4 regions of the Neorhizobium puerariae genome follow, and region 2 is predicted to be linked to each of the others. Evidence: riboswitches for the same ligand, from Rfam matches in the RefSeq annotation. Region 2 holds a riboswitch; each other region holds the start of a gene.
What was found. A riboswitch is a leader RNA that binds a small molecule or an ion and turns the genes downstream of it on or off. The one in region 2 is predicted to bind thiamine pyrophosphate.
Positions count from the first base shown of each region.

Region 1: linked by a shared signal. The riboswitch ahead of thiM (hydroxyethylthiazole kinase) and the one ahead of thiB (thiamine ABC transporter substrate binding subunit) in region 2 are both predicted to bind thiamine pyrophosphate.
Region 3: linked by a shared signal. The riboswitch ahead of thiC (phosphomethylpyrimidine synthase ThiC) and the one ahead of thiB (thiamine ABC transporter substrate binding subunit) in region 2 are both predicted to bind thiamine pyrophosphate.
Region 4: linked by a shared signal. The riboswitch ahead of ACFFP0_RS25480 (ABC transporter permease) and the one ahead of thiB (thiamine ABC transporter substrate binding subunit) in region 2 are both predicted to bind thiamine pyrophosphate.

Region 1 covers NZ_JBHMAA010000008.1:321,059-328,587, forward strand. Annotated here, with positions in the region: gene ACFFP0_RS06890 (methyl-accepting chemotaxis protein) at 1-2,037, opposite strand, end outside; gene ACFFP0_RS06895 (heavy metal translocating P-type ATPase) at 2,224-4,545, opposite strand; TPP riboswitch at 4,656-4,752, shown strand; gene thiM (hydroxyethylthiazole kinase) at 4,792-5,607, shown strand; gene thiE (thiamine phosphate synthase) at 5,604-6,239, shown strand; gene thiD (bifunctional hydroxymethylpyrimidine kinase/phosphomethylpyrimidine kinase) at 6,251-7,054, shown strand; gene ACFFP0_RS06915 (trimeric intracellular cation channel family protein) at 7,108-7,529, opposite strand, start outside.
Region 2 covers NZ_JBHMAA010000014.1:211,486-219,014, reverse strand. Annotated here, with positions in the region: gene ACFFP0_RS12870 (thiamine diphosphokinase) at 1-424, shown strand, start outside; gene ACFFP0_RS12865 (ABC-F family ATP-binding cassette domain-containing protein) at 431-2,248, shown strand; gene ACFFP0_RS12860 (response regulator) at 2,408-2,860, shown strand; gene ACFFP0_RS12855 (VOC family protein) at 2,960-3,355, shown strand; TPP riboswitch at 3,463-3,569, shown strand; gene thiB (thiamine ABC transporter substrate binding subunit) at 3,629-4,618, shown strand; gene thiP (thiamine/thiamine pyrophosphate ABC transporter permease ThiP) at 4,623-6,242, shown strand; gene ACFFP0_RS12840 (thiamine ABC transporter ATP-binding protein) at 6,235-6,942, shown strand; gene ACFFP0_RS12835 (M48 family metalloprotease) at 7,276-7,529, shown strand, end outside.
Region 3 covers NZ_JBHMAA010000077.1:200,755-208,283, reverse strand. Annotated here, with positions in the region: gene efp (elongation factor P) at 74-643, opposite strand; gene epmA (EF-P lysine aminoacylase EpmA) at 831-1,901, shown strand; gene ACFFP0_RS31995 (lysine-2,3-aminomutase-like protein) at 1,898-2,944, shown strand; gene thiC (phosphomethylpyrimidine synthase ThiC) at 3,685-5,496, opposite strand; TPP riboswitch at 5,594-5,726, opposite strand; gene ACFFP0_RS31985 (acyl carrier protein) at 5,907-6,158, shown strand; gene ACFFP0_RS31980 (acyl-CoA dehydrogenase family protein) at 6,158-7,339, shown strand; gene ACFFP0_RS31975 (amino acid--[acyl-carrier-protein] ligase) at 7,395-7,529, shown strand, end outside.
Region 4 covers NZ_JBHMAA010000032.1:204,996-212,524, forward strand. Annotated here, with positions in the region: gene aztA (zinc ABC transporter ATP-binding protein AztA) at 1-503, opposite strand, end outside; gene aztD (zinc metallochaperone AztD) at 711-1,949, shown strand; gene ACFFP0_RS25470 (GTP-binding protein) at 2,116-3,321, shown strand; gene ACFFP0_RS25475 (ABC transporter substrate-binding protein) at 3,420-4,364, opposite strand; gene ACFFP0_RS25480 (ABC transporter permease) at 4,361-5,143, opposite strand; TPP riboswitch at 5,277-5,379, opposite strand; gene nrdF (class 1b ribonucleoside-diphosphate reductase subunit beta) at 5,478-6,452, opposite strand; gene nrdE (class 1b ribonucleoside-diphosphate reductase subunit alpha) at 6,627-7,529, opposite strand, start outside.

The DNA of each region.
Region 1 (7,529 bases), on a different contig from region 2:
CTGTTCATGCGCCGCAACCGCGATGGCATCCATATGCTCGTTGATCGTCACCACCAGACGGGCGATCTCCTTCAGGCCGCTGCCGGTGTCATTGACCAGGACGACGCCCTGATTGACCGCCTCTTCGGAATTGCCGATGAGCTTCTTGATCTCCTTGGCGGCATTGGCCGAACGCTGGGCGAGTTCGCGAACCTCCTGCGCCACGACCGCAAATCCCTTGCCCGCCTCGCCCGCACGGGCCGCCTCGACGCCGGCGTTCAGGGCCAGAAGATTGGTCTGGAAGGCGATCTCGTCGATGACGCCGATGATCTGGCCGATCTGGTTGGACGCCGTCTCGATCCTGCCCATGGCCTCGACCGCATTGGACACGACCTCGCTGGACGTCTCGGCCCTGGTGCTCGCGTGGCGAACCATTTCGCGCGCCTCGTTGGCGCGTTCCGCCGTCTGGCGCACGTTGGTCGTGACTTCCTCCAGCGCGGCGGCCGTCTCCTCCAGCGATGCGGCCTGCTGCTCGGTCCGCTTGGCGAGCTGGTCCGAGGCGGTCGAGATTTCGCCGCTGCCGCTGCGGACGCTGAGAGCCGCCATGTTCACGCTTTCCAGGGCGGAACGGAGCTGGTGGACAGACCTGTTGAAGTCATGGCGAAGGGATTCGAACTGCTCGGCGAAAACCTCGTCGATCTCGCAGAGCAGATCGCCGGACGCCAGACGGCGCAGGCCGCCGGCGAGGCCGGACGTCGCCTGTTCAAGCCGCTCTTCCGCCTCGGCTTCCGCCCTTCTCTGGATTTCGATCCGTTCGGCCTCGGCCGCCTGCCGGGACCGCGCCGCATCGGCTTCGAGCTCGCGGTTCTGGACGGCCGCCTCGCGGAACACCTCGACGGCGCGCGCCATGTCGCCGATTTCATCCCGGCGTCCGGCCCCCGAAACGGTGACCGAAAGGTCTCCCCCGGCAAGCATCCGCATGACACCCGTCAGGTGCCCGATCGGATTGGCGATCCGGAAGATGATCGTGAATATCGCGGCCAGCGAGAGCGCGACGGTGACGAGCGTCGCTATGCCGTAGATCACGATGGACTGCGTCGCCGAAGACAGGTTCCGGGCCGTCAGCTCGGTCATCTCGCTCAGAGATGCGGATGCGATGCCAGCGATGGACGCTTGTGCCGGGCCGGCGGGTTTGCGCCAGTCGTCGACGGCCATGTCGAAGGCGCGGCCCGCCTGGAATTCCTTGATGGCGGCGGTACGCTGCTCCGCATAGGGGCCGGCGAAATAGGTCGACTGGGCCGTCCTGTACAGGCTCCTGATCCGCTCCGGCGTTCCCTCGCCCTTGACGATCTGCGTGATGATATCCCACGAAAGCGCCACCCTCGCATCCTGAACGGCGATCTCGGCCAGCTTGCCGGCGGGCAACGGCTGCTTCGAAATCAGCGCGCCGACGAGCGTGGAATTGGCGGTCCCGAGCTGCGTGCGCGCGGTCCATGCCAGCGAACGCAGCTGGGTGAATGCGATCATCGCGGGGTTGCGGGCATTGATGGCCGCTTCGACCTGATTGGCGGCCTTCTCGATGTCGAGCAGCATCTGGTCGGCAAGCCCGAGCACCGTCTTGCCGAGGGCGGGGTCGCGATCCCTGACCGGTTGCGTGAGCGCCGCGTCGATCCTGGAGCGGTAGCTCAGCCACTGATTGTAGTTTTCGAACATGGGGGCGAGCGCCGCCCGCAGGGTTGCGGGCTCGATATCGTCCGCAACGGCCTTCGCGGCCGAAAAAGCGGCATCGAGGCTCTTTCGGCCGTCATCGATATTGTTGCTGCTGGAGACGACCTCGGCCGGCTCCAGCTTGATCGCGGAGGAAATCCCGCCTCGTTCCCCCCGCATTCCGAGAAGCGCATCGAACAGGGAAGCGTCGAGCCGGGCAAGTTCGGCAAGCCGGGCGGAATTCTGCTGCAGCCGGGCTTCCTGCAAAAGCAGCTTCCCCATCAGCCCCATCACCGCGACGCTCAAGATCGCAAAGGCAAATATCAAGATATTCTTGATGGAAAATCTCATCCTGTTATCCCCCAAAATAATCGCCGTCCGAAATTCCCGGTCGCAGGCAAGCATCTGGCGACGCCACCACGGCCGGGCACACAATTTCAGGAGAATTACTGGCAGGAATTGGATAAGTTTCCCTTAAGATCAGAGGATTGCGGCCTACTGATCATATCACCTTGCGTCACTTATATTAGAAGATAGTCACGGCATCCGCACCCGCAGCAGCCTCAGGGCGTTGATCGTCACCAGAACGGTCGCGCCGGTATCCGCAAGGATGGCCGGCCAGAGGCCGGTGATGCCGATGATCGTCGTCACCAGGAACACCGCCTTCAGGCCGAGCGCGATGGTGATGTTCTGGTAGATGTTGCGCATCGTCCGCTTCGAAAGCTCGATCATCCCCGCAATATCGCCGACCCGGCCGTGCAGCACCGCCGCATCCGCCGTTTCGAGCGCCACGTCCGTGCCGCCGCCCATGGCGATGCCGACGTCCGCGGCTGCCAGCGCGGGAGCGTCGTTGATGCCGTCACCCACCTTGCCGACGACGAAACCCTCGCGTTTCAGCTCGCCGACGATACGCTGCTTGTCCTGCGGCAGCAGTTCGGCGCGCACCTCGATACCGAGTTCCCTGCCGATCGCGGACGCCGTCCGGGCGTTGTCGCCGGTCAGCATCACCGTCTTCACGCCGGCATCCGAAAGCGCCTTGAGACCAGCCTTCGCATCGGCCCGCGGCTCGTCGCGCATGGCGATCGCGCCTGCCAGCACGCCGCCGACGATCAGCACCGAAACAGTCTTTCCCTCGTCGTTGAGGCTGGCGATCCGCTTCGAATGGGCGGGCGGCAAGGCGACGCGCTCGCCGGCAGCCTTGGGAGAACCGAGGAAGACCTCCTGGCCTTCCACCATCGCGATGACGCCCTTGCCGCCCAGCGCCTTCGCATCGCTCGCGGCGGGAATATCCACCTCGTCCTCCGCAGCTTTCGCAAGGATCGCGACGGCCAGCGGATGGCTGGAGCCCGTCTCAAGGGCCGCGGAAAGGCGCAGCACGTCCTCGGCATTGCGGCCGAAGACGATCACGTCGGTCACCTGCGGCCTGCCGGCCGTCAGCGTCCCGGTCTTGTCGAGCGCCACCGCCGTCAGCTTGCCGAGCGTTTCGAGCACGGCGCCGCCCTTCATCAGCAGGCCACGGCGCGCGCCGGAGGAAAGCGAGGCGGCGATCGCGGCCGGTGTCGAAATGACCAGGGCGCAGGGGCAGCCGATCAGCAGGATCGCAAGGCCCTTGTAGACCCACTCGCCCCAGCCGGCTCCGGAAACGAGCGGCGGCAGGATGGCCACCAGAGCCGCGACCACGACCACGCCCGGCGTGTAATAACGCGAGAAGCGGTCGATGAAGCGTTCGGTCGGCGCCTTCTTCTCCTGCGCCTCCTCGACCAGCCGCACGACGCGGGCGATCGTATTGTCCGCGGCAGCGGCGGTCACGCGTATGCGCAGCGCCGCATCGCCGTTGATCGTGCCGGCGAAGACGGCATCGCCGGCATCTTTGGCGACCGGCGTGCTTTCACCCGTCACCGGCGCTTCATCGATGGCGCTTGCCCCCGCGACGATGACGCCGTCGGCCGATATCCGGTCTCCCGGGCGCACGAGAATGATGGAGCCGATGGCGAGGCTTTCGGCCGGCACCTCGCGGGTCCTGCCCCCTTCCCGGCCGTCCACTTCGAGAAGCGCGTTCTTCGGCACGAGGGCGGTCAGGCTCTGGATGCTCTGCCGCGCCCGCCCGGCCGCCACACCTTCCAGCAGTTCCCCCACGAGGAAGAGGAAAACGACGGCGGCCGCCTCTTCCGAGGCGTCGATGACGACGGCGCCGACGGCGGCGATCGTCATCAGCATCTCGATCGAGAACGGCGTGCCGGCAAGCGCCGCCATGATGGCGCGACGGGCGATCGGCACCAGGCCGATCAGCATCGCGGCCGTGAAGATATACGGTTCGTAGGCCGGAACCAGATGGCCGAGGCCATATGCGGCTGCGAGCGCCGCCCCGACAAAAATCGTCAGCCGGCCCTTGGCGCTTTTCCACCACGGCCCCTCCATCGGCCCGTGGTCGTGGCCGTGCAGACCCTCGATCTCCTGCCCGGCGTCGGCGCGGTGATCGTGCCCGCCGCCATGGCGGTGCGCGTGGCCATGCGCTCCCTCGTGGTCGTGGCGGTGCTGGCCATGGTCATGCGTGCAGTCCGGTCCATGCACATGGGCGTGCCCTTGCGCATCGTGATCGTGCCCATGATCGTGACGCTCCGCGCCTGCCGGCGGCTTCTTTCCCAGTGCACGCAGTGAATATCCCAGCCCGGTCACTTTCCTTTCGATCGCGGTCAGGTCGCTGGTGCCGTCATGATCGACCGTCATCGTGCCCGCGGCGACGGACACGGAGACATCTTCAACACCCGGCATGCGGCGCACCGCCGTGTCGATCTTGGTCGCGCAGCTTGCGCAATCCATGCCGCCGACCTTGTACCGGGCCTGATTTGTCACCGTCATCATCTCTCTCCTTCTGGATCGAGCACCTGCTTACAACCTATAGCGACTAGAGCTTCAAGGGCGTTTTTCAAGAATTTGCTGGCGGTCACCGGCCGATTTGCGCTAAGCCTCGTTTCTGACAGGGGCGTCCGGCGAAAGCCGGGCTGAGAAGCACCCTTTGAACCTGAACCAGATCATGCTGGCGGAGGGAGTCGTCCGGGCCTTCTACTCATCGCGCCCGCGCCTGCCCCGCCCAACGAGGCGAGAATGCAGACAATCTCCTTCCCTGGCGAAACGCCCGGCCAGTTGCTGGCCGCGATGCGCGCCCAAAATCCGCTCGTGCAGAACATCACCAATTTCGTGGCGATGAACATCGCGGCGAACGTGATGCTTGCGGCGGGAGCTTCGCCTGCCATGGTGCATACGCAGGAGGAGGCTGGCGAGTTCGCCCGCATCGCCTCCGCGCTGACCGTCAATATCGGCACGCTCTCGCCGGATTTCCTGATGGGCATGAAGGAGGCGGCAAAAGCCGCAGGAGAAACCGGAAAGCCCTGGATACTCGATCCCGTCGCGCATTTCGCCACCGGCTATCGCCGCGCCGCCACCGCCGAACTCATGGAATTGAAGCCCGCCATCATCCGCGGCAATGCTTCCGAAATCATCGCGCTTGCCGGCAGCAGATCGAGCGGCCACGGTGTCGACAGCGGCGACCCGACCGAGGCCGCGGAAGGTTCCGCCACAGCGCTTGCCCGTCAGAGCAGCGCCGTGGTCGCCGTCACCGGCGAGGTGGATTTCGTCACCGATGGCCACCGTTCGGCGCGCATCATGGGCGGTTCGGACCTCATGCCGCGCGTCACCGCGCTTGGCTGCTCGCTGACCTGCCTTGTCGGCGCCTTTGCCGCGACAAGGCCGGAAAAGCCTTTCGAGGCAACGGTCGCCGCGCTCGCCATGTTCGCGGTTGCCGGCGGCCAGGCGGCTGCCGAGGCCTCTGGTCCCGGCTCGTTCTCTCCCGTCTTCCTCGACCGGCTCGCGGCACTTTCGCCCGAGGCGCTCGATGCCGAGGCCAGGATCACGGGCGCATGAAGACCTTCGATCTTTCCGTCTATCTGGTCCTCGACCCCGATCTCTGCCGCGCGATCGGCATGGTGGAGACGGCCCGGCTCGCCGTTGCCGGAGGGGCGACCATCGTGCAGCTCCGCGACAAGCAGGCCGATACGGCCGCGATGATCGAAACCGGCCGGGCGTTGAAGGCCGCGCTTGCCGGCACCGGCGTGCCGCTGATCGTCAACGACGACGTCGAGGCGGCGATCGCGATCGGCGCCGAAGGCATCCATGTCGGCCAGAGCGACATGGCGGCGGCAACGGCGCGCGAGCGCGTCGGCCGCGGCATGATCCTCGGCCTTTCCGTCGAAACGGAGGAACTGGCGCGGCGGGTCGATCCTTCGATCGCCGACTATGTCGGCATCGGACCGGTCTTCGCCACCGCCACCAAACCGGACCACGAGCAGCCGGTCGGCTTCGAGGGGCTCGCGCGCATCGTCGCGGTGGCCCCGGTTCCGGCGGTCGCGATCGGCGGCCTGAAGGCGGAGCATGCAGGCCCGGTGCTTGCGGCCGGAGCAAGGGGCATCGCCGTCGTCTCGGCGATCTGTGGCCAGCCGGACCCGGAAGCCGCCGCCCGAAGGATTGCGGACGAGATCGAAAAGGCACGCGCATGACGACCAGACCGATGATCAGGAATGTTCTCTCCATCGCCGGTTCGGACCCTTCCGGCGGCGCCGGCATCCAGGCGGACCTCAAGACGTTTTCGGCGCGCGGAGCCTATGGCATGGCCGTGCTGACCGCGTTGACGGCGCAGAACACCCAAGGCGTGACCGGCGTGCATACCGTGCCCGCCGCCTTCGTGGCGGAGCAGATCCGCGCGGTTTTCGCGGATGTCCGCGTCGACGCGGTGAAGATCGGCATGATCGCCAATGCGGAGATTGCCGGGGCGATCGCCGACATGCTCCGCTCCCGTCATGACAGCCTGCCCATCGTGCTCGACCCCGTGATGATCGCCAAGGGCGGTTCGCCGCTGCTTGCTTCCGATGCGGTGGCGGCCGTCGCCCACCAGCTGATGCCGCTCGCCGCGGTCGTCACCCCCAACCTGCCGGAAGCCGCGGCCCTGCTCGACGAGCCGGTCGCCACGACCCGCGAGGCCATGGCCGACCAGGCCCGGCGCCTCCAGCGGATCGGGCCGAAGGCGGTGCTGGTGAAGGGCGGGCATCTGGAAAGCGAAGACAGTCCGGATGTGCTGGCCGACGTGGCCGGCATCCATTGGTTCGAAGGCAAGCGCGCGCCCACCAGGAACACGCACGGCACGGGCTGCACGCTCTCCAGCGCGATTGCCGCCGAGCTTGCCAAAGGCGCCGCGCCGGCAGACGCGGTCGCCATCGCCAAGGCCTATCTCGCCGGCGCCATTGCCGCCGCGGACGAGCTTTCCGTCGGCACGGGCCACGGACCCGTGCAGCATTTCCATGAATGGTGGAGGTGAGGCTCCATCGGCAGCGCGCTTCGTGCGCCCGTTCGGACGCGCGGCGCTCCAGGTCAGTGGAGCGATTGGGTGTAGACGAACTTCGGCATGCTCCATCCGAAACGGAGCGCCAGGATGCGCAGGGCCAGCCCGACCGTCATCGCAACGGCCGTCGTAAGGTCGTGGGAAAAGCCCAGGCGCAGGCCGGCAATGTAGATCAGGCCGGTTGCAACCGACACCGTGGCGTAGAGTTCCGCCCGAAAGAGCAGCGGAACCTCGGCGCATAGAACATCCCGCAGCACGCCGCCGGCACAGCCGGTGATCAGGCCCGACGCGATCACGACGATCAGCGGCATGTCGAGGCCGATCGCGACATTGCAGCCGATAACGGTGAACAGCACCAGTCCCACGGCGTCTAGGAACAGGAAAAGGCGTCGCAGATGGTGCATGTAGCGCGCGATCACGATCGTCGCAAAGGCCGCCACGCCGGTGACGA
Region 2 (7,529 bases):
GACGGAAACCGACGGCGAAATCGCCACGTCGGAGGCGATAGACCGCGGCGCGACGCGGCTGGTTTTCGCTGGCGCGCTCGGCGGCGAGCGCAGCGACCACGCGCTGCAGCATCTCATCCATGCCATGAGTCTGGCCGAACGCGGCTTCGACATTCTGCTGACATCCGGCGAGGAAGAGGCGATCCCCCTGCTTTCCGGAGCCAGGACACTGGATCTGCCCGAAGGTTCGCTCTTTTCGGTCGTCGGCTTCTCCGGCCTGGAAGGGCTGGACATCATCGGCGCGCGATATCCGCTCGACAACTTCTCCCTACCTTTCGGCTCCTCCCGCACGGTTTCGAACGTTGCGGAAGGACCGGTGGAAATCCATCTAAGAAGCGGCAGGGCCATGATCCTCGCCCGCCCCTACGACTTTTCCGGAGCATGAGGCCATATGGCACCTCCCATCCTAAAGCTTGACGACATCTTCCTGAGCTTCGGCGGCGCGCCGCTCCTGGCCGGAGCGAACCTGCAGGTGGAGCCGGGCGACCGCATCTGCCTCGTCGGCCGCAACGGCTCCGGTAAATCGACGCTGATGAAGATCGCCGCCGGCATGGTCGAGCCGCAGTCCGGCGAGGTTTTCCGGCATCCGGCCGCGACCATCCGCTATCTCGAGCAGGCGCCGGATTTCGCGGGCTTTTCCACCGTGCAGGCCTATGCGGAAGCCGGCCTTGGCCCCGGCGACGACCCCTATCGCGTCACCTATCTGCTGGAACATCTGGGCCTTACCGGCCACGAAGACCCGAAGACGCTATCCGGCGGTGAATCCCGCCGCGCCGCGCTTGCCCGCGTCATGGCCCCCGAGCCGGATATCCTGATGCTCGACGAGCCGACCAACCATCTCGACCTGCCGACGATCGAATGGCTGGAAGACGAGCTGCGCAAGACGAAGAGCGCATTGGTGCTGATCTCGCACGACCGGCGTTTCCTCGAAAAGGTCTCGACCGCCACCGTCTGGCTCGATCGCGGCACCTCACGCCGGCTCGACAGGGGTTTTGCCCATTTCGAGGCATGGCGCGACGAGGTGCTGGAGGCCGAGGAGGTGGAGCAGCACAAGCTCGGCAAGGCGATCGAGCGCGAGGAACACTGGCTGCGCTACGGCGTAACGGCGCGGCGTAAGCGCAACATGCGCCGTCTCGGAGAACTGCAGTCCATGCGCGCCTCCTACCGCGGCCACAAGGGACCGCAGGGCACGGTGAAGGCCGAGATCACCGAGGGGCGGGAATCCGGCAAGCTGGTGATCGAGGCGGAAAACATCACCAAGGCCTATGACCGACAGATCATCGCGCCGTTTTCGATCCGCGTCCATCGCGGCGACCGGATCGGCCTTGTCGGTCCGAACGGCGCCGGCAAGACGACGCTGCTGAAGATGCTGACCGGCCAGCTCGCTCCCGACGCCGGCACGGTGAAGCTTGGCACGAACCTGGAAATCGCCACGCTCGACCAGAAACGCGAGGACCTGAATCCGGAAGACACCTTGTCCCACTACCTGACCGACGGCCGCGGGGAGACCTTGCTCGTCAACGGCGAGCAGCGCCACGTCGCGGGCTACATGAAGGATTTCCTGTTCCAGCCGGAACAGATGATCCGCACGCCGATCAAGAACCTGTCCGGCGGCGAGCGCGCCCGGCTGATGCTCGCCCGCATCATGGCCAAACCTTCCAATCTGCTGATCCTCGACGAACCGACCAACGACCTCGACATCGAGACGCTGGACCTGCTGCAGGAGATCGTCGCCGGCTACAACGGCACCGTCATCCTCGTCAGCCACGACCGCGACTTCCTCGACCGCACCGTGACCTCCACCATCGCACCCGCCAATCCAGAGGCGCCGGACGGCCGCTGGATCGAATATGCCGGCGGCTATACGGATATGCTCGCCCAGCGGAAAGGCGCCCTGGAAGAGAAGCGCAAAGCGGAGAAGGCGGAAAAGCCGAAGACCGACGCCGCCGCGACCGAGGCGCCGAAAAACAAGGGAAAACTCTCCTACAAGCAGAAATTCGCGCTCGAAAACCTGCCGAAGGAAATGGCGAAGGCCGAGGCGGAAATCGCTTCCCGGGAGAAGAAGATGGCCGATCCCGATCTCTTCGCCAAGGACCCGGCCGCCTTCAACCGACTTGCCGCCGAAATGGAGAAACTTCGCGAGAGCCTGACCAGGATGGAGGAAGAATGGCTCGAACTGGAAATGCTGCGCGAGGAGCTGGAAGGCTGAGCTAACGAATTGTTAACTCTAACAGCCATTTAGAGCCGGAATATTTGTCACGAAACGGAACATTCCTGTACCTCTGCCCGTTCGGTCCGCACCGATGGCAGGAATGGCGATCGACCTCCCTGCCGGAATTGAGAACCGGGAATCGTGTGGGGACATCCAATGCTGACAAATGTACCGCGTCGTCGGCCGCCCAGTGAAGCAGCGAAGCAGCGGGTGTTGATCGTGGAGGATGAATTCCTCATCGCGCTCGACATCGCCGAAACCGTCGAGAACATGGGGCTGAAAGTCACGGGTCTTGCCAATGCCCGCAAACACGCGCTGGAGCTTGCGCCCCTTGCCGATATTGCCATCGTCGATGTCAATCTGACCGATGGCAGGACCGGACCGGACATCGGCCGCGAGCTTGCCAGGCGATACGGCGTCACCGTGATCTTCATGACCGGCAATCCTGACGACCTGAAGGACGGCGTGGAAGGTTCCCTCGGCGTTCTCACCAAGCCGGTCATGCCGGAGGCCGTGGAAAGAACCATCGACTATGCCGTCACCGACCGTCTCGGCGGCACGACGGCCGCACCGCGCGAACTCAAGGTCTTCCGGCGGAATTCGCATTGAGCGAAAAATTTCCGTCTGCGTGTCGGTTTCACGCTTCCTTCTTCGTCCTTGGATAGAACGCGCGATCATGCGCGTATGGCAAATGGAGAGGAGACCGGCATGCGAATGATTTTTGTGAACCTGCCCGTGGCCGATATCGACGTTGCGACCCGCTTCTACACGTCACTCGGTTTCACCAGGAACCCGAACTTTTCCGACGAGACGGCGAGTTGCATGATCGTCAGCGAGCAGATCTACGTCATGCTGCTCGAACACGAGAAGTTCAGGGACTTCATCAACGGCGACATCGCCGACGCCCGGCGGGTGAAGGAGGTTCTGAACTGCCTCTCCGCCGGAAGCCGCCAGGAAGTCGACGACTTCAAGGCCAAGGCCCTGGGCGCGGGCGGCGGAGAGTGGAAACCGAATATCGAGATGGGTCCGATGTACGGCTGCAGCTTCCAGGACCCGGACGGACATGTCTGGGAAATCATGTACATGGACATGAGCGCAGGCTGATCCACACCGGAATCTCCAGGAGGTGCCGGAAATCGCTTCCAATTTTCGGCGCCTCGCCCTCGCGGCGTCGCCCACTTGCAAGCCAATCCCGCCGCCGCTACATCTGGTCCGCTCTAACGGGGTGCCACGCGGTTTCGCGTGGCTGAGAGGCTTTTGCCAACCCGCGGAACCTGATCCGGTTAAGACCGGCGGAGGGATTAGACGGCTCCTCATCAGCGCCTATTCCTCTTGCAACGACCAAAGGAGGCGCTGATGCGCAGGCTCATTGTTTCGATGTTCGCGGCTGCGGCCGCACTTTCCATGTCCGTGCCCGCCGGGGCGCAGGAAAAAACCCTCACCGTCTACACCTATGAGAGCTTCATTTCCGACTGGGGTCCCGGCCCCAAGGTCAAGGAAGCTTTCGAGAAGACATGCGGCTGCAAGGTGAACTTCATCGGCGTCGCCGATGGCGTGGCGCTGCTCACCCGCCTGAAGCTGGAAGGCCCGAAGACCGATGCCGATATCGCGCTCGGCCTCGACACCAACCTCATCTCCGAAGCCAAGGCGACCGGCCTGTTCGAACCGCATGGCCTCGATACAGCCGCCGTCAAGGTACCGGGCAACTACACCGACGACACCTTCATTCCCTATGACTACGGTCATTTTGCAGTCGTCTACGACACCAGGGCCATAAAGACCCCGCCGAGGAGCCTGAAGGAACTGGTGGAAGGCGACCCGTCGCAGAAGATCGCGATCGAAGACCCGCGCACCTCGACGCCCGGCCTCGGACTGATCCTCTGGATGAAATCCGTCTATGGCGACAAGGCGCCGGAAGCCTGGGCAAAGCTCAGGAAGCGCGTGCTGACGGTCACCCCCGGCTGGTCTGAGGCATACGGCCTGTTCGCCAAAGGCGAGGTACCCATGGTCTTTTCCTACACGACCTCACCCGCCTATCACATGGTCGAGGAAAAAACGGACCGTTACCAGGCTGCCGCCTTCTCCGAAGGCCATTATATCCAGATCGAGGTCGCCGGCATGCTGAAAGGCGCCGACGACAAGGACCTGGCAAAACAATTCCTGAAATTCATGATCTCCCCGGCTTTCCAGGAAATCATCCCCACCACGAACTGGATGATGCCGGCTTCGAAGACGTCCGCGCCCCTGCCGGACGCGTTCGACAAGCTGGTCCAGCCGGGGAAAACGTTCCTGATGGGCTCGGATGAGGTGGCGAAGAACCGCCAGCTCTGGATCGACGAATGGCTGACAGCCATGAGCATGAACTGAACGCATGCTGACACGAACCGAACGAAGATGGGGAATCGCCGGGGGCCTCCTGAGCCTGACCGGCATAACCCTCTTCGTTGGCGTCGCCGCCTGCGCGCTGCTGTCCTGGGATGCCGGTGGCGCGGGCAGCCGGTTCTTCACCGCCTATACCTGGCGTGTCCTGCAATTCACCCTGTGGCAGGCGTTGCTTTCCACGCTGCTGTCGGTTGTCTTTGCGCTTCCCGTTGCGCTGGCGCTCGCACGGCGGCCGGGCTTTCCCGGCAGGCTGTGGATCATCCGGCTGATGGCGCTGCCGATGGGCCTGCCGGTGCTGATCGGGGCGCTCGGATTGATCGGCATATGGGGCCGGCAGGGCTTTATCAACAGCCTGCTGTTGAAACTGGGCCTCGAACAGCCGGTCAGCATCTACGGCCTTTCAGGCATCCTGCTGGCGCATGTCTTCTTCAACCTGCCGCTTGCCGCGCGGCTCCTGCTCGCCGCCCTGGAACGCCTGCCTGCGGAATACTGGCTTCTCTCCTCGGGCCTCGGCATGAAATCGCTTTCGGTCTTCCGTTTTGTCGAGTGGCCGGCGGCGCGGGGCGTCATCCCCGGCATAGCCGGGCTGATCTTCATGCTCTGCGCAACAAGCTTCACGCTCGTGCTTGTGCTGGGAGGTGGTCCCGCGGCGACCACGCTCGAAGTGGCGATCTACCAGTCGCTGCGTTTCGACTTCGACCCGCCGCGCGCCATCGCGCTCTCGCTCCTGCAGATCGGCATCACGGCGATGATCCTGATCGCAATGGCGCTCTTTCCGGCACCCGATGACGCGGTCTTGACGGCTGGCCGGCCAACCCGCCGCTTCGACGGCCGCGCCTTCCCGGCACGGCTTTGGGACGCATTCGCCATTGCGGCAGCCACGGCTTTCCTGATCCTGCCGCTCTCGTCCATCGTTCTGGCCGGGCTGCGGGCCGATCTCTGGGCTCTTGCCGCAAGCCCCCTCTTCCTTCGCGCCGCATGGACCAGCTTTGCGATAGCGCTTGCGGCCGGCTCGATGGCCGTGCTGGCATCGCTGGCGATCATCGCAGCGCAGGCGACGGTCATCGACATGAAACGGCCCGGCAGAACCGCCAGGGGATTTTCCGCCCTGCTCGGTGGCACGTCCTCGCTGGTACTGCTGGTGCCTCCGGTCGTGCTCGGCACAGGCTGGTTTCTGGTGCTGAGATCGTTCGGCGATGTTGCGCGATTTGCGCCGGCACTGGTGGCCTTGATCAACATGCTGATGGCCCTGCCCTTCGTCATGCGCGTCCTGGCGCCGGCAGTCGAGGCCCATCGCCGGCAAACCGGAAGACTGGCCGCAAGTCTTGGGATTTCCGGCCTCGCCAGGCTCCGGAAGATCGACCTGCCGGTTCTGGCAAGACCGCTCCTCACCGCCCTCTCCTTCGCCATGGCTCTTTCCCTCGGCGATCTCGGTGCCGTGGCCCTGTTCGGCTCCAGCGACCTCACCACCCTGCCCTGGCTTGTCTATAGCCGGCTATCCAGCTATCGGACCAATGATGCGGATGGGCTGGCGCTTATCCTAGGCCTGATCTGCCTGGCGCTGACGATGCTGGGCGCGACGGGACAACGGAGGGCAGGACATGACTGACGGCATCGTGCTGGAAAAGGTCGAGATCGGGCTCGGAAACAAGAGCTTCCGGTTCGACTGTGCCTTGCCTGCCGGTGCGGTAACCGCGGTTACCGGCCCTTCCGGCTCGGGAAAATCGACCTTCCTCAATCTCATCGCGGGCTTCGAGACACCGGACAAGGGGCATATCGTAATCGCTGGTGAGGATGTGACGGACAGGCATCCGTCCGAGCGACCCGTTTCCCTGATCTTCCAGGAAAACAACCTCTTTGCGCATCTCGACCTGTTTACCAATATCGGTCTCGGCATCAGCCCGTCGCTGAGGCTCACGGCGGACGACAGGGAGGCGATCTCCGGCGCGCTGGGCCGGGTCGATCTCCGCGGCTTTGAAAAACGCATGCCGTCGACGCTTTCCGGCGGCGAAAGGCAGAGGGCCGCCTTCGCACGCGCACTCGTCCGCAGGAAGCCGGTATTGCTGCTGGACGAACCCTTTGCCGCACTCGACCCCGGATTGCGGCTTTCGATGGCGAACCTCCTTCTCGCCCTGCATCGCGAAACCGGCAATACCGTCTTGATCGTCACCCACGATCCCGATGAGGTGGGCCGGCTCGCCGACCATGCGATCTTCATCGACGAGGGGCAGATTCTGTTGCAGGGGCCGGCGAAAGAGTTCATGACGCGGCGGGACATTCCCGCGATTGCCGAATTCCTCTCCGGCTGACCTCCGTCCCGTAGTGACGCCGTTCATCCGCGCGATCACGTTTCAAGACCGGCGCGCGCCGTCCGTTATCGCGCCGCCACAATTTGGACGTGCCGCGGTGGCATCGCGACACAGCGATGGGATTTCTCTTTGCAAACGCGCCGGTAAGACATATCTCATTGGGATATCTGTGCATGCAACGCGAGAATCGCTTAGCGTACATGGAAGAAGGACCGGCTTGGGTCGAGAAAGCCTCTCCGAAGCCGGAGGCGGACCTTGGGAATGATGGTGCGAAACACGAGGACGATGAGGCGCGATACGGCAAGCGGAGCAATCTTGCAGCGAAGCCGCTTCATGCTGGGCTTCCGGGTCCTGAGCACCCTGCTGCTCGGCGGCGCCGTGCTGACCGGTTGCCAATCGGTCTTCGAACAGGCCTATACGCCGAACGTCTCACCTTCGGACAAGCCGCAGATCGTCGATGAGGTGCAGAAGAACGATCCGCGAGCGCAGATGGGCGCTCGGGAACATCCCCGTATCGTCGCAAGCTACGGCGGCGAATATCGCGATGCAAAAACCGAGCGGCTGGTCGCCCGCATCGCCGGCGCGCT
Region 3 (7,529 bases), on a different contig from region 2:
ACAAGAAAAAACCTCCGGAGCAACCGCTCCGGAGGTTTTTTATCATGGGCCGGCAAGCCGGGGATGACCGGTATCAGTCCTTGGCGCGCTCGACGTAGGAATTGTCTTCCGTGGCGATGACGACGCGGGTGCCGGCATCGATATGCGGCGGAACCGAGGTGCGGATGCCGTTCGACAGGATCGCCGGCTTGTAGGAGGAAGACGCCGTCTGGCCCTTCACGACCGGTTCGGTCTCGACGATTTCGAGCGTCACATGGCGCGGCAATTCGATCGCCAGCGGCACGCCTTCATGGATCGACAGGATGCAGGTCATGCCTTCCTGGAGATAGGCCTTCTGGTCGCCCATGGTTTCCGTGCTGACCACCACCTGATCGTAGGTGGCCGGGTTCATGAAGTGGAAACCTTCGCCGTCTTCGTAGAGATACTGGAAGTTCACGTCTTCCACGAACGCGCGCTCGACCTGCTCTGTGGTGCGCCAGCGTTCCGACACCTTCACGCCGTCGACGATGCGGCGCATGTCGACCTGCGTGACCGGCGTGCCCTTGCCGGGATGGAAGTTCTGGGCCGTCAGGACGACATAAAGCTTGCCGTCGACTTCGAGAACGTTGCCCTTGCGGACAGAAGAAGCGATGATCTTGACCATGGGATTCCTTATGTGCCTACCGGCTTGTCACTGCCGAAAATGCGTCGTAGAGGACCGGGCGATAGCCGACCCGCAGGACGGCCCCGGGACCGCCCTCGGGATTCAATCTCTGTTTTCCGGGCGCACCTACCCTAAAATCGCGCGAAGTGGAAGCCTTGCCGGGGAAAACCGGCGAAGAAAGCCGTAAATGAATTCGTCTCGACCCGCCATATCCCGCTCGCCCTGGTGGATGCCGGAGAGCCATGTGGACCGCCGGCCCTTCCTGATGGGCCGCAATGCGGTGCAGGCGGCGGTGCGCGGCTTTTTCGGCGCCCGCGATTTCATCGAGGTCGACACGGCGACGCTGCAGGTCTCGCCCGGCAACGAAACGCACCTGCACGCCTTTGCGACGGAAGCGATCGCGATCGATGGCGGCAGGGCGCCGCTCTACCTGCACACCTCTCCCGAGTTCGCGGCGAAAAAGCTGCTTGCGGCCGGCGAGAAGCGCATCTTCACCTTCGCGCACGTCTATCGCAACCGCGAACGCGGACCGTTGCACCACCCCGAATTCACCATGCTCGAATGGTATCGCGCCGGCGAGGGCTATGAGCAGCTGATGGCCGATTGCGCCGACATGCTGGCGCTCGCGGCCGAGACCATGAAGACCGGGCGTTTCGCCTTCCGCGGCATGGAGACCGATCCGTTCGCCGCGCCGGAACGCCTCACACTGGCCGAAGCTTTCGACCGCTTTGCCGGCATCGACCTGCTCGCATCCGTCGCCGCCGGCGGAGATACCGATCGCGACCTTCTTGCCGCGGGGCTGAGAGAAGCGGGCATCCGGTTCGCCAGGGACGATACCTGGGCCGATCTCTTCAGCAAGGTGCTGGTGGAGAAGGTGGAGCCGCATCTGGGGCAGGGCCGCGCGACGATCCTTTGCGAATATCCGGTTTCGGAAGCCGCGCTGGCGCGGCCTTCCGCCGATGACCCGCGTGTAGCGGAGCGTTTCGAGCTTTACGCCTGCGGCGTCGAGCTGGCGAACGCCTTCGGCGAACTGACCGATGCCGGCGAGCAGCGCCGCCGCTTCGAACACGAGATGGCGGAGAAGGCGCGCATCTATGGGGAACGCTACCCGATCGACGAGGACTTCCTCGCGGCCCTTGCGATCATGCCGGAAGCGAGCGGCGCAGCGCTCGGCTTCGATCGCCTCGCCATGCTGGCAACCGGCGCAACGCGCGTCGACCAGGTGATGTGGGCACCGGTCGCGGAGGTGTTCGGATGAATGCCGTACGCTCATTGAAAACCCCGGAAGAACTGGTGTCCGCCGGCCTGGTCGAGCCGGAAGGGCTCTCCGGCATCCGCGCCGTCGCGGATCGCTACGCCATCGCGCTGACGCCGGCGGTCGTTTCGCTGATCGACCGCACCGACGGAAACGACCCCATCGCGCGCCAGTTCGTGCCGGACCCGGCCGAGCTGCGGACCACGCCGGAAGAGCGCGCCGACCCGATCGGCGACCATGCGCACAGCCCGGTCAAGGGCATCGTGCACCGTTATCCCGACCGCGTGCTCCTCAAGGCGGTGCACATCTGCCCGGTCTATTGCCGTTTCTGCTTCCGCCGCGAAATGGTCGGCCCCGAGGGCGACGGCACGCTTGCCGCCGACGAGCTGGCGGCCGCGCTCGCCTATATCCGCGAGCATCCGGACATCTGGGAAGTGATCCTCACCGGCGGCGATCCGCTTGTGCTTTCGCCGCGGCGGCTTGCGGCGATCATGCGCGGCCTTGCCGACATCCCGCATGTGAGGATCGTCCGCTTCCACACCCGCGTGCCGGTGGTCGAGCCCGACCGCATCGGCGAGGCGCTGATCTCGGCGCTGAAGGAAAGCGGCAAGGTGATCTATGTGGCGCTGCATGCCAACCACCCGCGCGAACTGACCGAAACAGCCCGCACGGCCTGCGCAAGGCTGATCGATGCGGGTTTCCCGATGGTGAGCCAGACGGTGCTGCTGAAGGGCGTCAACGATGACCCGGCGGTGCTGGGCGACCTGATGAAGGCCTTCGTCGAGACGCGGATAAAGCCCTATTACCTGCATCATCCCGACCTTGCGCCGGGCACGGGCCATTTCCGCCTCGACATCGCCGAGGGCCAGAAGATCGTCTCGGCCCTGCGCGGAAACATTTCCGGCCTCTGCCAGCCGACCTACGTGCTGGATATTCCGGGCGGCCACGGCAAGGCCGCGATCGGCGAAAGCGCGGTGCGGCGCGAAGGCGGGTGTTATTCGGTCAGCGATTTCCGCGGCGAGGAGCATGTCTATCCTCCGGGATGACGAGCGACGGCATTCACGCGGCAGGTCTTGCCCGTGTCATGTTTTTCTCCCGCACCCTGCCCCAAAACCGGTTCCCGCTTTTGAGGACGCTACGCTGATCGGAGAGCCCACGCGAATGCGGAACCTCGATTGATTTGTATAAGGTGGCTCCGCATTCGCGTGGCCTTCGGCGTTCTCTCGGGGCTTCCGGCCCCTACAGGTGATCATCTCGCCTCGCTGCATGGCTTCGTTCGCGGTCTCCTTTCGGGAAACCTTGCCACTTGGACGGCTCAACCGAACCCGGCCCGGCGGCCAGGGGGAGGCTTGATAGGGAGAAGTCCGGTTTCCCGTTCCGCTCCCATGGCTTTCACCTCTTCCACCGTCCCCGCACGTTACGGTTCCGATGGAAGCGCCGGCTCCCGCCTGCCCGCGAACGTCTCGCGAAACACTCCGGCGACGGAAGCGAGGGGATTGTAGACACGACGCGAAAGGGCGGGGATGAACGGCAGCGTTTTTCCTGGCCGATTTCTCTCAAGGCCTTGATTTGCCTCATAGCGCTCCCCTCTGCCCTGCCGGGCGTCTCCCCCCCACAAGGAGGGAGATCACAAGCGGCATGGCCTTCCCGCCCCTCAAGCGCCTCCCGAGTAGAACGGCTGCTTGTTTGGGGAAGCCGGTGCTCCCATCCGATCTCCCTCCTTGTGGGGGAGATGCCCGGCAGGGCAGAGGGGGCGGAAACGGCACGCCATTTATGCGGCGGACCCTCACTCCTTCCCGACCGGCATGTAGAGGTCGCCGCCCTCGCGATATTTCGCGGCCATGGCCTCCAGCCCTTCCTTCTGCGCCTCGGCGCGGATGTCGTGCGATATCCGCATGGAGCAGAATTTCGGGCCGCACATGGAGCAGAAATGCGCCACCTTGTGCGCTTCCTTCGGCAACGTCTCGTCGTGGAAGGATCGCGCCGTTTCCGGATCGAGCGACAGGTTGAACTGGTCCTCCCAGCGGAATTCGAAACGGGCGCGGGAGAGCGCGTCGTCCCGGATGCGCGCGGCCGGGTGGCCCTTGGCGAGATCGGCCGCATGGGCGGCGATCTTGTAGGTGACGACACCGGTCTTCACGTCGTTGCGGTCCGGAAGGCCGAGATGTTCCTTGGGCGTCACATAGCAGAGCATGGCGGTGCCGAACCAGCCGATCATCGCCGCGCCGATGCCCGACGTGATGTGGTCGTAGCCCGGCGCGATATCGGTCGTCAGCGGGCCGAGCGTGTAGAAGGGCGCTTCGCCGCAGACAGTGAGCTGCTTGTCCATGTTCTCCCTGATCTTGTGCATCGGCACATGGCCGGGGCCCTCGATCATCACCTGGCAGTCCTTCGCCCAGGCGACTTGCGTCAGTTCGCCGAGCGTTTCGAGTTCGGCGAACTGCGCGGCGTCGTTGGCGTCGGCGATCGAGCCGGGACGCAGACCGTCGCCGAGCGAGAAGGACACGTCATAGGTGCGGCAGATGTCGCAGATTTCCTCGAAATGCTCGTAGAGGAAGCTTTCCTTGTGATGATGCAGGCACCACTTCGCCATGATCGAACCGCCGCGCGAGACGATGCCGGTGACGCGGTCGACGGTGAGCGGGATATAGGCGAGCCGCACGCCCGCGTGGATGGTGAAATAGTCGACACCCTGTTCGGCCTGTTCGATCAGCGTGTCGCGATAGACTTCCCAGGTGAGGTCCTCGGCGATGCCGTTCACTTTTTCCAGCACCTGATAGAGCGGCACGGTGCCGATCGGGACGGGTGAATTGCGGATGATCCATTCGCGGATGTTGTGGATGTTGCGGCCGGTGGACAGGTCCATGACCGTGTCGGCGCCCCAGCGGATTGCCCAGACCATCTTCTCGACCTCCTCCGCCATGGAGGACGTAACGGCCGAGTTCCCGATATTGGCGTTGATCTTCACCAGGAAATTGCGGCCGATGATCATCGGCTCCAACTCGGGATGGTTGATGTTGGCGGGGATGATCGCCCGGCCGGCGGCGACCTCCCGGCGGACGAAGTCCGGCGTCACGAAATCCGGAATGTGGGCGCCGAAGCTTTCACCGTCTCTTTCCAATGCCTCTTTCACGGCCTGCCGGCCGAGGTTTTCCCGGATCGCGACGAACTCCATTTCCGGAGTGATGATGCCGGCCCGCGCATAGGCGAGCTGGGTGACGGCTTTTCCGCCGCTGGCCTTCAGCGGCCGGTTTCTCATCGGGAATTCCGGTGTGAGGCGATCGCCGGCTGCAAAGCCGTTGTCCTCCGGCCTGACGATCCGCCCCTCGTAGGCTTCCGCATCGGCGCGCGCGAGCACCCAGCTTTCGCGCAGGCGCGGCAGCCCCTTTTCGATGGCCGCGACATGCGCCGGGTCCGTATAGGGGCCGGAACTGTCGTAAACGGTCACCGGCGGCTCGCCGGAGGTCGGATGCAGCGCGATCTCGCGCATCGGCACGCGGATGCCGGGATGGAGGTTGCCGGGCTTGAAGACTTTCGTCGAGGCGGGAAGCGGGCCGGTGGTGACGACCGGCGCGAGCTTGGACGTGGCAATATTCATGGTTCGAGGCTCCAGGGTTTGACGTTTGGAGACCCAGTTCCAGTGTTGGAATGATGAAAAAACGCCATCGGGCGCAAGGCGGAATTCCGCCGGCATGCCGTCAGCGCTTGCACCGTCCCTACGCCAGTATGAACTGGATCAGGTTCAACGGGTCACTGCGCCGCAACAGGCAAAGCCTGGATTGCCCAGCAGTATCTCAGCCCCTTGCCGGGACCCCCCTGGTGAATATCGCCATCAAAAACCGGGGCCTCGCATCTGTCAAGCCGGTAAAGGCGGGCGCGATCGATTGGATTTTAGCGAATCCCGCAGCCCGATTTTCAGCATGTTTCTTACCGGAATCTTATGCTTTCTCAACTAAACATGCCGCCAGCGATGAACGCAGAGTTCCAAGACCATCGGGAGACGTCGAGATGAACGAGACCATTCGTGAACTGCTGGCGCGGGTTGGCAACCTTCCGGTCGCAGTGACCGAATTGCAGGATGGCGCCGATCTTTATGCGGCAGGCCTTTCCTCCTTCGCATCCGTGCAACTCATGCTGGGCCTGGAAGAGGCTTTCGACATCGAGTTCCCGGATAACCTGCTGAACCGCAAGTCCTTCGCCAGCATCTCGGCGATCGAGGAAACGGTATCCCAGATCCTGAAAGCCAAAGAGGCCGCCTGATGAGCCTTCCCGCCCTTGCCTCCGACATGACGCTCGGAGCACGCGCCCATCGCGTTGCGGCCGTGGCCGCGGAATTCGCCGATCGCGTCGATCAGGAAGGTCGCTTCCCGCACGAGGCGGTCGACGCCATGAAGGCCGAACGGCTGCTCGGCATCCAGATTCCCGCGGCTTTCGGCGGAGAAGGCGCCTCCATGCAGGAGATGGCCGAGGTCTGCTCCATCATGGGACAGGCCTGCGCCGCGAGCGCCATGGTCTTCGCCATGCACCAGATCAAGGTTTCGAGCCTGGTCGAACACAGCGCCGACAGCGCCTGGCATGGGGACTTCATGCGCGAGCTCTGCGCCCGCCAGCTGCTTGTCGCCTCGGCGACCACGGAGGCCGGCATCGGCGGAAACCTGCGCAACTCCATCTGCGCGATCGAGATCGACGGCGCCACCTGTCGCCTGCAGAAGGATGCGACCGTGATCTCCTACGGCGCCCATGCCGATGCGATCATGATCACCTCCCGCGCCCGCGCGGACGCGGCACCCGGCGACCAGGTGATGACCGTCTTCAGGAAGAACCAGTACACGCTCGAGAAGACCGTCGACTGGGACACGCTCGGCATGCGCGGCACCTGCTCCGACGGCTTCCTGTTCAAGGGCGAGGCGCCGGCTGCCCAGATTTTCCCGAAGCCTTTCGCCGAGATCGCCGCGCAGTCCATGCTCGCAAGTTCCCACCTGCTGTGGAGCGCGGTCTGGTACGGCATCGCGGCCGATGCCGTCCTGCGCGCCCAGGCTTTCGTCCGCGCCGCCGCCCGCAAGGCGAGCGGCGCCCAGCCGCCCGGCGCGATCCGTCTGGCGGAGGCCTCGAACCTGCTGCAGCTCCTCAAGGCGAACATCCTCTCGGGCCTCAAGGCCTATGCGGATGCCAAGGCCGATCCGGACCAGCTTTCGTCCATGGCCTTCTCGATCGCCATGAACAACGTCAAGCTCGCGTCCTCCGAGACGATCCTGACGATCATCAACCAGGCCATGATCATCTGCGGCATCATGGGTTACAAGAACGGCACGCCCTACAGCCTCGGCCGGCACCTGCGCGACGCCCATTCCGCCCAGCTGATGATTTCCAACGACCGCATCCTCGGCAACACGTCGACCATGCTGCTCGTGCAGAAACCGGACACCAGCCTGCTCGGCTGACGTCCGCCCGTTAAATGAATTATTGCCCGTCAAATGAATTGAATGAGGTGAAGCAATGGATATGCAAGTTTCCTTCCTCGACCGCCTGTTCGATGCGGGTCTTCTGATCGAGACCGGCGTGGACGGACTTTACGGCCGCAGCGGCCGGTTCGAAGACATCATCGCCGCCTTCGAGCGGCTGATCGACAAG
Region 4 (7,529 bases), on a different contig from region 2:
TCGACGGTACGTGAGTCAATCGCGTTGAACGGTTCGTCCAGAAGGATGAGATCGGCATCCTGCAACATCGTGCGCGCAAACAGCGCTCGCTGCATCTGCCCTCCGGAAAGGCTGTCCAGGGGCCGTTTTTCGAAGCCTGCGAGCCCTACCGCCTCCAGACATGCGGCAAGCGCGGCCCTATCCTCTCTGCCGATGCGCCCGAGCAGGCCACACTTTTGCCAGAAGCCGAGCGAGACGAGATCGATGACGCGTGCCGGAAAGCTGCGGTCGATTTCCGATTGCTGCGGCAGGTAGGCCAGGCGCCCGCAACGGGCAAAGCAATTGCCGCCGATCGGCTTCAGGATGCCCGCTATCCCCTTCATCAGGGTCGATTTGCCCGAACCATTGGCGCCAATCACGGCCGTCAGAGTGCCGCGCAAGATCCTGCCCGTCAGATGGTGGACGGCCGGATGGCCGTGATAGCCGAGCGTGAGATCGTCGAAGCGCAGGCAGGTGTCGGTCATGGTCACTCCGGGGGTTGACACCGCCTGTGTATGTAATGTTATTACGTTCGTCAAACGGAAAGTTATGTAATAACGTATCATTTATATGTAGCGACGATGTATCCGCCGGCGGCAGGAGAGAGGACACGAAGCCGCCGCAGGCCGATCCAGGCCGCATCGCGATCCGTTTTATCCGCACTTCTTTTTGCAACCAGGGAAGGGAAACCCATGAGTTTGAATGTCACCCGAAACCGCCTGATGGCAGCCGTCGCGGCCGGTCTCGTCTTCGTCGCGCAGGCAACTCTTGCCGACGACGATCACGAGACGAAGGAAGCGTGGCGGCTCTTCGTCGCCGATCATACCCAACCGGTCGTTCGCGCCATCGACTTCGAGAGCGGCAAGGAACTTGGCCGCTACGACACGAAGGGTTATGCGGCGTTGACCGCCAGCGCATCCGGCCAGACCGTCTTCGCGACGCAGTCGGATTCAGATATCGTGCATGTGATCAGGACCGGCATCGAGTTCTCCGACCACGGCGAACATCGCGATCTGGATGTATCGGATGCCGGCCTGCTGCCGGTAACCTTCGAGGGGAAACGCCCTTTCCATGTCGTGCCGCACGACGATCACGCGATCCTTTTCTACGATCGCGGAGGCAAGGCCGAGATTATCGATGAAGCCGCGCTTCTCGAAGGCAAGGCCGACGTGCGAACGATCGATACCACGGCTCCCCATCACGGCGTCGCGGTCACGATGGGCAAATTCGTGCTGGTGTCCGCCCCCGATACCGAAGCCAAGACGAAACCGGACGAGCTGCCGCCACGCATCGGCCTGAGGGTCATCGACGAAAAGGGCGAACAGGTCGGCGACATCACGAAATGCACAGATCTCCACGGCGAAGCCACATCTGCGCGCCTTATCGCGGTCGGCTGCAAGGAAGGCGTTCTGGTCGCGCGGCCCGGCGGCACCGGGGGACCGAAGCTCGAAATGCTGAACTATCCGGAAAACCTTCCCAAGGGTTATGTCGGCACCCTGCTCGGGGGCAGGACGATGCAGTTCTTTCTCGGCAACTACGGCGAGGACAAGGTCGTGCTGATCGACCCCGACGGCAAGGAGCCCTATCGCCTCGTCGAACTCCCGACCCGGCGGGTGGATTTCATCCTCGATCCCGCCGATCCCCGCAATGCCTATATCCTCACCGAAGACGGCAATCTCCATGTCCTCGACGTCATCAAGGGCGAAATCGTCCGCAAGGCGAACGTCACCGAGCCCTATAGCAAGGACGGACACTGGAGAGACCCGCGGCCGCGCCTGGCGGTCGCCGACGGCCGGATCGCCCTCACCGATCCCCGCCATGCGCTCGTGCGCGTCATCGACGCCGAAACGCTGAAGGAAACCCGCACGATCCCGGTCGAAGGGCAGCCTTTCTCCATCGTCGCGGTGGGCGGTTCCGGCGCATCTCATTGATGTGAGATGTGCAGATACGGGGTCGAGACGGCGGCCCCGTATCCTGGCCCGCCGAAAACAGCGGAGCGTCGAAGGTCCGAAGCCGACCGGGGCCAAAGCCCTGAAACCCTGTGCCCCGGCTACGTCGCCCGCTCGTCGAACTACAAACATGAATGGAGATGGACATATGAAGAGGAAGCTTCCGGTCACGGTTCTTTCCGGCTTTCTCGGCGCCGGCAAGACGACATTGCTCAACCATATCCTCGCCAACCGCGAGGGGATGCGGGTGGCGCTCATCGTCAACGACATGAGCGAGATCAACATCGACGCCGCGCTTGTGCGGGAGGGTGGCGCCAACCTTTCCCGCACACAGGAACAGCTTGTCGAAATGACCAACGGCTGCATCTGCTGCACGCTGCGGGACGATCTTCTCAACGAGGTGCGGGCGCTCGCCGAACAAGGCCGCTTCGACTACCTGCTGATCGAATCCACCGGGATCGCCGAACCGCTTCCCGTTGCTGCGACCTTCGATTTCCGCGACGAACAGGGCCGGAGCCTCTCCGATGTCGCCCGGCTCGATACCATGGTCACGGTGGTCGATGCTGCGAACCTGCTCGCCGACTACGGTTCCGCGGACTTCCTCGCCGATCGCGGAGAGACAGCCGGCGACGGCGACAACCGTACCATCGTCGATCTGCTCGTCGAACAGATAGAGTTCGCCGATGTCGTCGTCCTCAACAAGGTCAGCACCGCCACGGCCGCGCAACGGGACGCGGCGCGGAAGATCATCGTCGCACTCAACCCGGATGCGAAACTGATCGAGGCCGATTTCGGCAGGGTGGACCTCGAGGACGTGCTTGGCACGGGCCGCTTCGAGTTCGGGAAAGCCGAGCAGAATCCTCTGTGGTTCAAGGAATTGCATGGCTTCAAGGACCATGTGCCGGAGACCGAGGAATACGGCATCCGCTCTTTCGTCTACCGGGCCAGGCAGCCCTTTGAACCCATGCTCTTCCAACGCTTTGTCGAGCGGTCGTGGCCGGGCGTGGTGCGGGCAAAAGGTTTCTTCTGGCTGGCGACGCGTCCGCTCCATGTCGGTGAGATCAGTCAGGCCGGATCGCTGGTCAGGACCGGCAAGATGGGGCTGTGGTGGGCCGCCGTGGCGAGGGAGCAGTGGCCGCGCGATCCCGGTTTCGCTGCGATGATGAAACCCTATCTCGACCCGGTATGGGGCGACCGGCGGCAGGAAATCGTCTTCATTGGCGCCGATCCGATGAGCGAGGAGAAAATCCGCACCGAACTCGACGCCTGCCTGATCGACAGCCCCGTTTTCATGCCGGAACTGTGGCGCAACCTGCCCGATCCTTTCGCAAGCTGGGATCGCCAGGCGGCCTGAGGCCGACATGAAGCCGGCGCGATGTCCTGCGCAATGAGCAACCGCCTCTTCCGACTGAGGCGCTCGGATATCATTGCGCGGGACTTCATTGTGGCGATCTAGCGGATCTCGACCGCGACGTCGTCTGGAGCCGGTGCAGCCTCGATCAGCCCCATCTCCTGCATGAAGGCGCCGAAACGGGCGTAGCGGGCACGATCGAGAGCGGACGGGCGCTTTGCGAAACGCGGCAGCGTATCGAAGAACGCCGTCCGGTTCAGTTCGTCGTCGAGGTTGGGATAGGCCTTGACGAAGAGACGCCATGCCTCCTGCGGATGGTTGGTGATATAGATCGAGGCCTGTTCCACGGCCGCGAGAAACCGCGGCAACCTGCCGTCCTGCGCGAGATCGCGGCGCGTGACGAAGATCAGCTCGTCATAAGCCGGAACGCCATGCTCCTCGGGAAAGAAGGCGCGTCCCTCATGTCCTTCGAGCTTCATCTGCGTCAGTTCGAAGTTGCGGAAGCCGCCGAGCGTCGCATCCACCTTGCCGCCGATCAGCGAGGGAGACAGGGAAAAGTTGACGTTGATCAGTTCCACGTCCTCGTTGGTGAGACCTTCGGAGGCCAGCATGCGCTTCAGCATGGCGTCCTCGAAACCGGTCACCGAAAAACCGACCTTCCTACCCTTCAGGTCCTTGAGACTTTTGACCGGGCCGTCCGCCAGCACCGTCACCGTATTGAGCGGCGTTTCGACAAGCGTCCCGAAGCGAACGAGCGGCAGGCCGGCTTCGTGGTCGAGATAGAGATTGGGCTGGTAGTGGATGCCGATATCCGCCTGACCGGCAGATACCAGACGCGGCACCGCGGAGGGGTCGGAGGGAGGGATCAGTTCCACATCGAGGCCCGCAGCGGTGAACAATCCCCGCTCCCCGGCGATCACCATCGGCGCATGGTCGGGATTGACGAACCATTCGAGAAGCACGGTGAGCTTGTCGGCGGCTTGCGAGGAGGCAGGCGCAAGCGCGCCGGCAAGCGCCACGAAGGAGGCGAAAAGGATGCGGATCATGATCGTGCAGAACTCCTGAACGAGGGTGAGGATGTGGGATCGGCTTCGCTGGCCCAGGGCGCCAGGCCAACTGTCAGCCGATCGATGAGAAGCCGTAGTGCGAGCGTGAGGATTGCGAGCACGGCCATTGCCGCAAACACCATATCGGTCTGCATGCGGGCATTGGACTGAACCATGACGAAGCCAAGCCCGCCGGACGCGCCGACCCATTCGCCGACGACGGCGCCGAGCGGCGCCAGCGGCCCGGCAACCCGAAGGCCGGAAACGAGGCTCGGGATCGCCAGCGGCACCCGGATGCCGACAAGAGCCTGCCAGTGATGGGCGCCGTCGAGCGAAACGGCATCGAGGATTTCCCGGTCGGTGCGCCGCAGCCCGTCGGCGAATGCCGAGGCAACCGGGAAGAAGATGATGATTGTCGTCATTGCCACCTTCGAGGCTAGGCCGAAGCCGAGCCAGAGAACCAGGATCGGAGCGAGTACGAAAACGGGAAAGGCCTGCAGGATCAGAACCATCGGCCAGACGAGGCGGCCGAGAAGCGGCAATGCCGCAACCCCGAAGGCGGTGGCGGCGCCGAGGACGGCGCCGAACAGCAGCCCCAGGACGATCTCCGTCAGGGTGATGATGCTGTGCCGCAGCAGAAAGCCGGGCTGATGCAGAAAGGCGGCGGCCACCGCCATCGGCGACGGCAGAATATATCTCGGCGGCGCAAACAGCCAGACGCCCGTCTGCCAGAGAGCGACAAGCACGATGATGCCAAGACCTGCATGAGACGCGCGCATGACGTGGTCAGCCGCGATGATAGGCCGCTACCGGACATTCCTCGAATAAAAAGCGAAGCGCAGATATCATCGTTCGATCTCCAGACAAACCAATCACGGAGATCCAGGTGAAGCGGAGAAGAGAAAGTATCGTCGGCGACGCCATTTCCGTTCCTACGCCGGCATAACCCGGATCAGGTTCAAGGGTCCGGCTCACCGCCATCTCAGCATCGTACGATGCTCCCCTCGGAATGGTACGAAACTGTCGACTTTCCAGGCGCCTGTCAATGGGCACGGAAAGATCGACAAAAAGCGCGGCAACAGCAGCGCCGGGACCCAACGATACACGCAGTCGTCAGAAATTCCAGTCCTCGTCCTCGGTCGCCACCGCCTTGCCGATGACATAGGACGATCCTGACCCGGAGAAGAAGTCGTGGTTCTCGTCGGCATTCGGCGAGAGCGCCGAAAGGATCGCGGGATTGACCTTGCAGGCTTCGGACGGGAACAGTGCCTCATAGCCAAGGTTCATCAACGCCTTGTTGGCGTTGTAATGCAGGAATTTCTTGACGTCCTCGGTCAGTCCGACGCCGTCATAAAGGTCTTCCGTGTACTTTGCCTCGTTGTCGTAGAGTTCGAGCAGCAGGTCGAAGGCGAAATCCTTGATCTCCTGCCGCCTTTCCTCGCCCAGCCGCTCAAGCTCGCGCTGGAATTTATAGCCGATGTAATAGCCGTGCACCGCCTCGTCACGGATGATGAGGCGGATGAGATCGGCAGTGTTGGTCAGCTTGGCGCGGCTCGACCAGTACATCGGCAGATAGAAGCCGGAATAGAACAGGAAGCTTTCGAGGAAGACGCTGGCGACCTTTTTCTTCAGCGCATCACCGGATGCATACTGCTCCATGATCAGCGCGGATTTGCGCTGCAGGAATTCGTTCTCCTCCGACCAGCGATAGGCATCGTCGACATCCGGCGTCAGGCAGAGCGTCGAGAAGATCGATGAATAGGAGCGCGCATGCACCGCCTCCATGAAGGCGACATTGGAGAGCACGGCCTCCTCGTGCTGCGTGGCCGCATCCTCCATCAACCGCACGGCGCCGACCCCGTTCTGGATCGTGTCGAGCAGGGTCAGGCCCGTGAAGACCCGGATGGTGAGTTGCTGCTCCTCGGGCTTCAGCGTCGCCCAGGAGGGGATGTCGTTCGACAGCGGCACCTTTTCCGGCAGCCAGAAGTTTCCTGTGAGGCGGTTCCAGACTTCGAGGTCCTTGTCGTCCTCGATGCGGTTCCAGTTGATGGCTCGGATGCGTGAGATCGGCCTGATGGCGACGTTCATTGATGGATTTCCTCGACAAATTGTGATGGTGCCCGGAGCCCCCTCACCCTGCCCTCTCCCGAAGGAGAGAGGAGGACGCCGCGCATGCCGCATCTGTCTTCTTCCCATCGGGAAGAAGGTGCCGGCAGGCGAATGAGGGGGCCACGCGCTCGAAGGCCCGCGGCTGAAATCAGGTCAGAGCGTACAAGACACGCAGCCCTGCACCTCGGTGCCGGACAGCGCCATCTGGCGCAGCCGGATGTAGTAGATGGTCTTGATGCCCTTCCTCCAGGCGTAAATCTGCGCCCGGTTGATGTCGCGCGTCGTCGCCGTGTCGCGGAAGAACAGCGTCAGCGACAGGCCCTGATCGACATGCCGGGTGGCCGCAGCGTAGGTGTCGATGATCTTTTCCGGACCGATCTCGTAGGCGTCCTGATAATATTCGAGATTGTCGCCGGTCATGAAGGCGGCCGGATAATAGACGCGGCCGATCTTGCCCTCCTTGCGAATCTCGATCTTCGAAACGATCGGATGGATCGAGGAGGTGGAGTGGTTGATATAGGAGATCGAGCCGGTCGGCGGCACCGCCTGGAGGTTCTGGTTATAAAGACCGGAGGTCATGACCGCCTGTTTCAGCGCCAGCCAGTCCTCCCGCGTCGGGATGTGGATGCCGGCCGTCTCGAACAGCCCGGCGACCTTCTCCGTCGCCGGTTTCCATTCGGCCTCTGTGTATTTGTCGAAATACTCGCCGGATGCGTATTTCGAATTCTCGAACCCCCTGAAGCTCGTACCTCGCTCGGCCGCCAGAAGGTTCGAGGCGCGCAGCGCGTGATACGTCACCGTATAGAAGTAGATGTCGGTGAAATCGATGCCCTCTTGCGAGCCGTAGAAGATGCGTTCGCGGGCGAGATAGCCATGCAGGTTCATCTGCCCGAGGCCGATCGCGTGGCTTTCGTCATTGCCCTTCTCGATCGATGGAACCGAGGCGATATGGCTCATGTCGGAGACTGCGGTCAACGCCCGGATCGCCGTCTCGATCGTCTTGCCGAAATCGGAGGAATCCATCGCCGCCGCAATGTTCAGCGAGCCGAGATTGCA